DNA from 3 places in the Cellulomonas sp. P4_H12 genome. Region 2 is predicted to be linked to each of the others. Evidence: riboswitches for the same ligand, from Rfam matches in the RefSeq annotation. Region 2 holds a riboswitch; each other region holds the start of a gene.

Region 1 (3,195 bases), on a different contig from region 2:
GAGGTCGCCGTACGGCGCCGCGACGAGGATGGCCGGGCGGTCCGTCAGGTCCGTCGCCAGGGCGCGGTACGCCTCGATGACGGCGGCGAGCAGCTGCTCGGCGGGGACGGCGATCGAGTCGGAGACCAGCGCGGGCTCCTCCAGCTGGACCCAGGTGGCGCCGGCAGCCGCGAGCGCCTGGAGCAGCTCGGCGTAGACCGGCAGCAGGTCGGCCAAGCGGTCGATCGGCGCGAAGCCCTCGGGGGCGTCCTCGGTCGGCTTGGCCAGCGCGAGGTAGGTGACGGGGCCGACGAGCACCGGGCGCGTGAGCACGCCGTCGGCCAGGGCCTCCGCGAACTCGCGGACGGGGCGGTCGCTCGCGAAGCGGAACTCGGTCTCCGGGCCGATCTCGGGGACCAGGTAGTGGTAGTTGGTGTCGAACCACTTGGTCATCTCGAGCGGCAGGTCGTCGCCGCGGCCGCGGGCCACGGTCGAGTAGCCGGCGAGGTCGAGCGCACCGTCGGCCCCGACGACGTCCGCGAAGCGGGCCGGCACGGCACCCACCACGGCGGTCGCGTCGAGCACGTGGTCGTAGAACGAGAAGGCGCTCGGGATAGCGGGCACGTCGGTGGCCAGGCCCAGCTCGGCCAGACGGGTGCGGGTGCGGCGTCGCAGCTCGGCGGCGGTGGCCTCGACCTCGTCGGCCGTCGTGCGGCCGGCCCAGAACGCCTCGAGGGCCTTCTTCAGCTCGCGACGGGGGCCGATGCGCGGGTAGCCCAGCACGGAGCTGGCGGGGAATGTCGCAGTGCTCATGTGTTTCTCAGTCCCTCGGGGGTCGGGCGGGTGCCGTGTCCTGCGGCCATCCGGCCAGGTCGGGAGCTGTCCGAGCTCCGCCGTCGAGGTGTGCACCCTCGAGCAGGTCAAGTGCGGCATGGTGCTGGTTGAACGTGTACAGGTGGACGCCGGGTGCCCCGCCGTCCAGGACGCCGTTGACGAGGTCGACGCTGGCGCGGATCCCCCGGCGGTGGCGGTCGAGCTCGTCGTCGGCAGAACCCAGCAGGTCCAGGAGAGTGCGCGGCACCGGGACGCCGGTCAGCTCCTGCACCCGCAGCAGGCGGGCCGGGTCCGTGGTCGGGATGATGCCCGGGATGATCGGGATGGTCACGCCGGCCTCACGGGCCTCCGCCACGATACCCAGGTAGTCGTCGGCGTCGAAGAACACCTGCGTGATCGCGAAGTCGGCGCCGGCCTGCTGCTTGGCCAGCAGCGAGGCGACGTCCTGCGCGCGAGTGCCCCCGGTCGCGTGGTTGCCGCGCGGGAACGCGGCGACGGCGACCGACAGCGGCCGCACGCGCGCCCGGACGGCCTGCGACGGGCTGTCGGCGCAGCGCTGGGCCTCGATGTCCCGCAGCAGCTCGACCAGCTCGCCCGCGGTCTGCAGCCCGTCGGGGTGGGCCGCCCAGTCGCTCTGGTCGGTGGGCGGGTCGCCACGCAGCGCGAGGAACGACCGCAGGCCCTCGTCGAGGAACTCCCCGACGATCTCCGTGATCTCCGCGCGGGACGTGCCGACGCAGGTCAGGTGGGCGATCGGGTTCAGCGTCGTCTCGCGGAGCAGCCGGCGGACCAGCGCGCGCGTGGTGACCCGGGTCTTGCCCGAGGCGCCGTAGGTGACCGAGACGAAGTCGGGGTGCACCGACTCGAGCGCCTGGATGGTGGCCCAGAGGCGCGGTGCGGCGTCGGGGTTCCGGGGCGGGAAGAGCTCGAACGAGATCGTGGGGCGGTCGTTCGCCGACTGCGGGCGGGCTGCGGGTGCGGCGTGCAGGCCGGGCGTGCGGGGCTCCACGGCGGCGGCGCTCATGGCGCGGCCGGCGGGGTCGTCGGCACCGGTGCGGTGCGGGGACACGTGGTCTGCGGGGACATCGCTCACTCCATCGTCCCTGGCGGAAGCACCCACACCCTCGGCGGGGAGGGGGGTTGCTGCGGCGTCGTCGAGCCAGGTCTCTCGGCCGCTCTGGATGGTAGGCGCGATGGTAGACCGACGATCACATGCTGGGCAACCGTGCTCGGCCCGTGAGACGACGTTGTCCGCGTGCCGTCACGCGGGCGCGCCGCAGCGCGGGCGCGGCCGTCCGGAGCGGGCGCGTCAGTGCGGGCGGCGCGGGGACAGGGTCCCCGGCTGCAGGCGGCTGCGCTGCGACGGCACGTCGAACCACGAGTTCGGCGAGCCGGCCGGGACGGACAGCAGCCCGTCCTGGACGGCCGCGAGGATCCCCGCGTCGGGAACAGCGTTGTCCGCCAGAGCTTCCGCCGCCGCGCGCGCGGCATCACGCCGGGCGTCGTGGTTGGGCATCTCCGTCATGGCCCGCACTGTAGTCCGCGTCACACCGCGTTCCGAGGGGTGGACGGGAGCGTCACCCGGCAGGAGTAGTGCTCACCCGGGCGGGTGACGCGGCGGTCGCCGACGGGCACGTGGCCAGGTGGTCGTCGACCACCCCGCAGGCCTGCATGGCCGCGTACGCCGTGACGGGTCCGACGAACCGGAAGCCGAGCGACTTGAGCTCGGTGGCGAGCGCGCGCGACTCGGGCGTCTGGGCGGGGACGTCGGCCCAGGTCAGGGGTCGGACGTGGGCGGCGCGGTCGGGCGCGTGCGACCAGAGGACCGCGTCCAGGGTGCCCCCGGCGGCGTGCAGCTCCCGCAGCGCGCGGGCGTTGGCGATCGTCGCCTCGATCTTGGCGCGGTTGCGCACGATGCCCGCATCGGCCAGGAGCCGCGCCACGTCGTCGTCGCCGAAGCCGGCCACCACCTCGGGGTCGAACCCCGCGAAGGCGTCGCGGAAGGCAGGCCGCTTGCGGAGCACCGTGATCCAGGCGAGGCCGGACTGGAAGCCCTCGAGCGCGAACCGCTCGAAGAGCGCGTGCTCGTCGTGCACGGGCACGCCCCACTCCTCGTCGTGGTAGCGCTCGTAGAGCGGGTTGCCGTCGCCGAAGCAGCGGCCGGTGCGCAGGGCGTCAGGCGAGGTCATGCGTCGAGTCTGCCCGGCGCCGCCGACACCGGTCCGAGCGGGTGTGCGGACCGGGTGGCTGTGGGCGGCTCACTGCGCCGCGAGGGCGATGAGGCGTTCGATGCCGTCGAGGATCAGGGTGGTCCCGAAGTCGAGGCCGTCGCCGTCTCCCGCCCGGTCGTCGAGACCGAAGGAGAACGCGCCCTCCTCGGCC
Region 2 (3,195 bases):
CCCCGCCCTGCGCGCGCGGTTCGTGGCCCACCAGGAATTCCTCGGCGCCGGCCGCACGCCGGCCCGGTTCCGCGACGAGCTGGCCACGGTTCTCGCGCTGCAGGCCGGGACCGCCACGGCGGGCGACCGCGGGGTGACCAGCCCGGCGGTCGAGGGCTCGGACGTGGCGCTGTGGGTGCTCGCGTCGAGCGCGGGGGAGAGCGCGCGCGTGGCCGGTGAGCTCGGCCTGCCCCTCGCCGCCAACTACCACGTGAGCCCCGCGACGGTGCTCGACACGGTCGAGGCCTACCGCGCGGCGTTCGTTCCCGGGGTGCTCGACGAGCCGTACGTCGTCGTGTCCGCCGACGTGCTGGTCGCGGAGACCGAGGCCGCGGCCGTCGCGCTCGCCGACCCGTTCGGCGAGTGGGTGCTCTCCATCCGCGCGGGCCTCGGCGCGGTCCCGTACCCGCGGCCCGGCACGACCACGCCGTTCGAGCTGCGCGAGGAGGCCGAACAGGCGCTGCTGCGCGACCGGATCGACACCCGGATCGTCGGCGACCCCGACGCCGTCGTCCGGGGCCTCGACGCGCTCGTGCGCGCGACCGGCGCCGACGAGCTCCTGATCACGACCATCACGCACGACCCGGCGGACACGGCCCGCTCGTACGAGCTGCTCGCCCGCGCGTGGGGCCCGACTGATGACGAGCTGGTGGGCGCCCTGGCAACGGCCAGCTCCCGCTAGAGCGCGGACGTCAGCGCGCGCCAGAAGGCCCCCGGCATCCGATGCCGGGGGCCTTCTGCGACGGGTCAGACGGCCGTGTGGTCGCCGATCCGGTGGTACGTGCGGTCGTGGTAGACGAGCGGGAGGGCCTCGTCGGCGATGCCGTGCGCGAGCGCCCGGACGGACACCAGGTAGGAGCCGCCGACGGGGACGCGCTGCACGACGCGCCCGCGCACCCAGGACACGGCGCCGTCGATGACCGGCTCGCCGGTCTCCAGGGCCGTCCACCCGCCCGCCTCGAACCGGTCGATGCCGCTCGTCGCGAACCGCGCGGACACGTCGTCCTGCCCGGAGGCCAGGAAGCTGATCGCGAGCGTGCGGGCCGTCGAGAGGGCCGGCCACGACGAGGAGGTCGAGGCGAGCGAGAACGCGAGCAGCGGCGGCTCGGCGGACACCGAGATGACGGAGGTGGCGGTGAAGCCGACGGGCCGGCCCTCGTCGTCGAGCAGCGTCACGACGGCCACCCCGGCGGGGTGGCGGCGGAAGACGTCCTTGTAGGCCTGCGGGCTGAGCTGCGGCTCGTCCTGCTGGGTGAGGTCGGCGTCGAGCACGCGGAGGATCTCGGCGGTCATGCGGTCAGCGCCGCGACGTCGAGGGCCGCGCGCAACGGGCCGTACGCGCGCTCGAGCCAGCGGTCGATGACGGTGTCGAGGTCGGCGAGGTCGGCCTCCGTGACCGCGAGTGCGCGCGTGGGCACGGTCGCGCCGAGCTCGACGAGCAGGGGTCGCAGGTGGACCTCGCCGGCGAGCAGGTGGGCCGGGCCGCCCGAGACGACGAGCGGGACCGCCACGACGCCGGCCAGTGCGTCGGGGCCGTACAGGTCGAGGAAGGACTTCAGCAGGCCGGTGTACGTCGCCTTGTAGACCGGCGTCGCGACGACGAGCAACCGGGCGCCCGACACGGTCGCGAGGGCGGCGTCGAGCAGCGAGCGGTCGGCCGTGAAGAGCTGGTGACCGATCGTGGCCAGGTCGACGGTGGTGACGTCCACGCCCTCGGCGAGCCGGTCCGCCACCTGCACGGCGGCGGCGAGGGTGCGCGACCCCGGCCTCGGGTTGCCCACGAGGGCGACGACGTCGGGAACTGGCTGGTGGACCACGGTGGAGCTCCTTCTCGCTGCACGCTTGCCGCACCGGTCGGTACGGCCAGGTCATCTCCCGGAGCACCCCGTCGTGGAGGGGTTGCTGACCAGCGAGCCGGGGCTTCGCGCTGGTGCTCGTGACCTAGGGCGGAGTTGTAGCAACGGGCCGCCGCCCGGCAAGGGCTTCGCCGGAGAATCCCGAATGACGGACAGCGGAGGGGGACGGGCGTCGCGAAGAACCGGAAGGATGCGTGTCGAGAACGTGCGAGCGGCTCCGACCCGTGGGTGACAGGCCTGACCGGAGCCCGACGAACGGGAGTGCACCGTGAAGTACATGCTGCTGATGAACTACTTCATCGAGGGCGTGCCGCCCATCGACACGTGGGCGCCGGAGGACGTGCGGCGCCACATCCAGTTCCAGCAGGACCTGGGTGCGGAGCTGGTGACCAGCGGGGAGTTCGTCGACGGCCAGGGGCTCGCGTGGCCGGACACCGCGAAGTTCGTGCGGAGCGACGGGGTGTCCACGCCGGTGATCGTCGACGGGCCGTTCGCCGAGTCGAAGGAGTTCCTCGCGGGCTACTGGACCGTCGACGTCGAGGACGAGGCGCGGGCCATCGAGATCGCGGCCACGGCGTCGGCCGCACCCGGACCGGACGGCGTGCCGCTCCAGCAGGTGTTCGAGGTCCGCGCGCTGATGGCGGCGCCCTCCCCTGAGTGACCAGCCGAGCGTCGAGGACCTGTTGCGCGTGCTCGCGCCGCAGGTCCTCGGCGTGCTCGTCCGGCGGTCGGGCGACCTGGCGGACGCGGAGGACGCCCTGCAGGAGGCGCTGCTCGCCGCGACGACGCAGTGGCCGAGCACCGGCGTGCCGGACAACCCGCACGCCTGGCTCGTCGTCGTGGGGCAGCACAAGCTGGTCGACCGCTACCGCAGCGAGGATGCGCGGCGCAGGCGCGAGGAGCTCGTCGCGACCATGGACCAGGGCGTCGACGCGCTGCAGTCCGACGACTCCCTGCTCCTGCTCTTCGGCTGCTGCCATCCCGCGCTCAGCCCGGCGTCGGCCATCGCCCTGACGCTGCGCTCGGTGGGCGGGCTGACGACGGCAGAGATCGCGCGGGCGTTCGTCGTGCCGGAACCGACGATGGCGCAGCGACTGAGCCGGGCCCGCCGGACGCTGCGGGGGCTGGACGGCCCGTTCCGCATGCCGTCGGAGGCCGAGTACGCCGAGCGGCTCCGGGCGGTGCTGCGGGTGCTCTACCTGATGTTCAACGAGGGGTACGCCAGCAGCACGGGGACCGCGGTGGCCCGGGCCGACCTGGCCGGCGAGGCGCTGCGACTGACGCGCGACCTGCACGCGAG
Region 3 (3,195 bases), on a different contig from region 2:
ACGTCGAACCCGAACGGGTGGACCATGAGCGCGGCGTCCACGCCATCGAAGAACCCGTTGCGCGCCAGGATCTCCTTGCCCGAGCTGCCCTCCTCGGCGGGCGTGCCCAGCAGCAGGACCCGGCCCGGCAGCTCGAGACCGTCCGCGACGGCCTGCCGCAGCGCGAGGAACGCCCCGACCGCGGCCGCCGCGATGAGCTGGTGMCCGCATGCGTGACCGACGCCGGGCAGCGCGTCGTACTCGGCCAGGATCGCGATCGTGGGACCGGCGTCCTGCCGCGCGGCGCCGTCGTCCGGTCCGTCGGCGGTCAGCCCGGCGCGCAGGGACGTCGGCAGGCCGTGCGAGCCCACCGTAGCGGGCACGCCGTGCCGACCCAGGAGCTCCGCGATCGCGGCGACGGAGCGGACCTCGCGGAACGCCTCCTCCGGGTGCGTGTGGATCGCGTGGGCCAGGTCGAGCGCGTCGGACTCCCCCGCCTTGGCCGCGGCCCGCACGAGGGCGCGCGACGCGTCGTCGGCCCCCGGGAACGGCGACGTCAGAGGGACGAACGACGCGCGCCGCCGCTCGGTGAGCGCGTGCAGCTCGTCGAGGAAGGCGGTGGACGGGGTGGTCATCCGACGGGCGCCTCGGCCGGCAGCCCGGCGTCCTTCCACGCGGGGAAGCCACCGTCGACGTGCACCACGTTGGTGAAGCCCCTGGCCCGCAGCTCCGCGGCCACCGGCCCGGACCCGCGCACCGAGCCGCACACCACGACGATCGGCGTGTCCAGGGACACGACGGGCGCGTGCCGGGTGGCCGCCGTGAGGTCGAACTCCTCGTCGATCGCGTACCGGTCGCCGACGGTGGCGCCCGGGATGGCACCCGTGCGGGACCGGCCGGCCTCGCTGCGGACGTCGACGAGAAACGCCCCGGCGGCCACGCGCTCGGCGGCCTCCGTCGGGCTCACGACGGGTGCGAGCGCGGCGGCCTCCTCGAGGCTCAGGTGCTCCGCGGGCGCGCCCGGCCGGGAGGTGGTGTCGGTCATGGGTTCTCCTTCGGGTGCGGGCCCAGGGCCCTCGTGGCGCCGGAGCGTCGAGGACCGCGCGGTCGATGTCAACGATCGCGAGCGGCTTCTCACATGGCGGATTCGCTGTCCATCTGATGAGAAGGCCCAGCGGACCGTTGACGACGCCCGGCCGCGTGCCTACCTTCGCCGCGGTCTCGAGCCCCGACGACAAACCCTGGTTGGTCGGGCAGCAACCCTTCCGGTGACGGGGTGCTCCAGGTGACGACCCGGCACGGCGCCCGCCGTGCAAGCACAGACCGCAGATCGAGGACCCCGATGCGCGCCTCCCCCCGGGACCACACATGAACCGCTACGTGACCGCCCGCCTGGGACAGGCGCTGCTGGTGCTCTGGGCGGCCTACACGGTGTCCTTCGTCGTGCTGTACGCGCTGCCCGGTGACCCGGTCTCCCTGATGTACGGCAGCGAGTCGTCCGACGTGACGCCCGAGCAGCTGGACGCGCTGCGCGCGCAGTACGGGCTCGACCAGCCGCTGCCGGTCCAGTACGTCACACGGCTCGGCGCGCTGCTGCGCGGCGACCTGGGCACCTCGGTGGTGCTCCACCGCCCGGTGACCGGCCTCATCGCCGAGGCGGTGCCGCCCACGGCGGCCATCGCGCTCGCCGCCTTCGTGCTCGCGCTCCTGCTGGGCGGCGGCCTGGCGATCCTGGCCACCCTCGTGCGCGGTCGCGGCCTGTCGAACCTCCTGCTCGGCCTGCCTCCGCTCGGCGTGGCCATCCCGTCGTTCTGGTTCGCCCTGCTGCTCGTGCAGTGGTTCTCGTTCGCGAACCCGATCTTCCCCGCCGTCGGCAACAAGGGGTTCGCCTCGATCGTGCTCCCGGCCGTGACGCTCGCCGTGCCGACGGCGGCGCTCATCGCGCAGATGCTGTCGCGGTCGCTGCGGCACACCCTCGGCCAGCCGTACGTCGACACGGCGCGAGCCAAGGGCGCCGGGCCGGCGCGCGTGCACTTCCGGCATGCCCTGCGCAACGCCTCGCTCCCGGCGCTGACCGTGGTGGGCCTGGTCATCGGCGAGCTGCTGGCCGGTGCCGTGGTCACCGAGACCGTGTTCTCCCGCGCGGGCATCGGCCGGCTGACGGCCACGTCGGTCAGCGCCCAGGACATCCCCGTGGTGCAGGGCATCGTGCTGTTCGCCGCGGCGGTCTTCGTGCTGGTCAACCTCGCGGTCGACCTGCTCTACCCGCTGCTCGACCCCCGGATCGTGCGGCGCTCCCGGCCGACGAAGGCCGCCGTACGTGCCCCTCTGGTCGAGCCCGTGACGGCGGGGGCATGACATGACCGACCTGCTCAACCGCAAGCTCGCCCCGGACGAGTTCGCCGCCACCTCGCACGACCGCCTCGCGGACGCCCTGCGCGACCGCCAGGACGCGGAAGGGCCGGGCCGGTTCGCCTGGCTGGGCGAGCTCGGTCGCCGGCCCGGCCTGCTGCTGGCGATCGTCTGGCTCGCTCTCCTGCTCGTCGCGGCCTTCGCTCCCCACGTCCTCGCGCCGGGCGACCCGCTCGTCGGGGTGCCCGCCGACAAGCTGCAGCCGCCGTCGGGCGCGCACTGGTTCGGCACCGACCAGCTGGGCCGTGACCTCTACACGCGGGTGGTGCACGGCACGCACCTGACCCTCGAGGCCGCGCTCGTCGCGGTCGGCGTCGGCCTCTTGGTGGGGGCGCTCGTGGGGCTGCTCGCCGGGTTCGTCGGCGGGCTGTTCGACGACGTCGTCATGCGCGCCGTCGACGTCCTCCTGTCCATCCCGGCGCTGCTCCTGTCGCTCGCGCTCATCACGGCGCTCGGCTTCGGCACCGTCAAGGTCGCGATCGCCGTCGGGCTGGCCAGCGTCGCCACCGTCGCCCGCATCATGCGCTCGGAGGTGCTGCGCGTCCGGTCGTCGGTGTACGTCGAGGCCGCGCACGCCGGCGGCAGCCGCTGGTGGTCGGTGCTGTTCCAGCACGTGCTGCCCAACGCGGCGGGCCCGGTCGTGGTCCTGGCCGCCCTGCAGCTCGGCGCGGCGATCCTGGCCGTCTCCGCCCTCAGCTTCCTCGGCTACGGCGCCCCGCCGCCGGCACCCGAGTGGGGCGCGCTGGTGTCCGGGGGTCGCGACTACCTGCGGACGTCCTGGTGGCTCACCACGCTGCCCGGCCT

The links. A riboswitch is a leader RNA that binds a small molecule or an ion and turns the genes downstream of it on or off. The one in region 2 is predicted to bind S-adenosylmethionine.
Region 1: it holds a riboswitch for S-adenosylmethionine, as region 2 does, so the genes downstream of both, AC1DQC_RS18510 (methylenetetrahydrofolate reductase) here and AC1DQC_RS18890 (NADPH-dependent FMN reductase) in region 2, are expected to answer to the same signal.
Region 3: it holds a riboswitch for S-adenosylmethionine, as region 2 does, so the genes downstream of both, AC1DQC_RS17315 (ABC transporter permease) here and AC1DQC_RS18890 (NADPH-dependent FMN reductase) in region 2, are expected to answer to the same signal.

The regions. Positions count from the first base shown of each region.
Region 1 covers NZ_JBFUKJ010000043.1:11,736-14,930, forward strand. Annotated here, with positions in the region: gene metE (5-methyltetrahydropteroyltriglutamate--homocysteine S-methyltransferase) at 1-792, opposite strand, end outside; gene AC1DQC_RS18510 (methylenetetrahydrofolate reductase) at 800-1,837, opposite strand; SAM riboswitch class I at 1,905-2,001, opposite strand; gene AC1DQC_RS18515 (hypothetical protein) at 2,123-2,338, opposite strand; gene AC1DQC_RS18520 (DNA-3-methyladenine glycosylase I) at 2,391-3,002, opposite strand; gene AC1DQC_RS18525 (TetR/AcrR family transcriptional regulator) at 3,072-3,195, opposite strand, start outside.
Region 2 covers NZ_JBFUKJ010000047.1:5,589-8,783, forward strand. Annotated here, with positions in the region: gene AC1DQC_RS18880 (LLM class flavin-dependent oxidoreductase) at 1-721, shown strand, start outside; gene AC1DQC_RS18885 (flavin reductase family protein) at 787-1,332, opposite strand; gene AC1DQC_RS18890 (NADPH-dependent FMN reductase) at 1,329-1,856, opposite strand; SAM riboswitch class IV at 1,873-1,981, opposite strand; gene AC1DQC_RS18895 (YciI family protein) at 2,173-2,556, shown strand; gene AC1DQC_RS18900 (RNA polymerase sigma factor) at 2,585-3,195, shown strand, end outside.
Region 3 covers NZ_JBFUKJ010000035.1:26,084-29,278, reverse strand. Annotated here, with positions in the region: gene AC1DQC_RS17325 (M20 family metallopeptidase) at 1-614, opposite strand, end outside; gene AC1DQC_RS17320 (rhodanese-like domain-containing protein) at 611-1,024, opposite strand; SAM riboswitch class IV at 1,197-1,304, shown strand; gene AC1DQC_RS17315 (ABC transporter permease) at 1,348-2,337, shown strand; gene AC1DQC_RS17310 (ABC transporter permease) at 2,339-3,195, shown strand, end outside.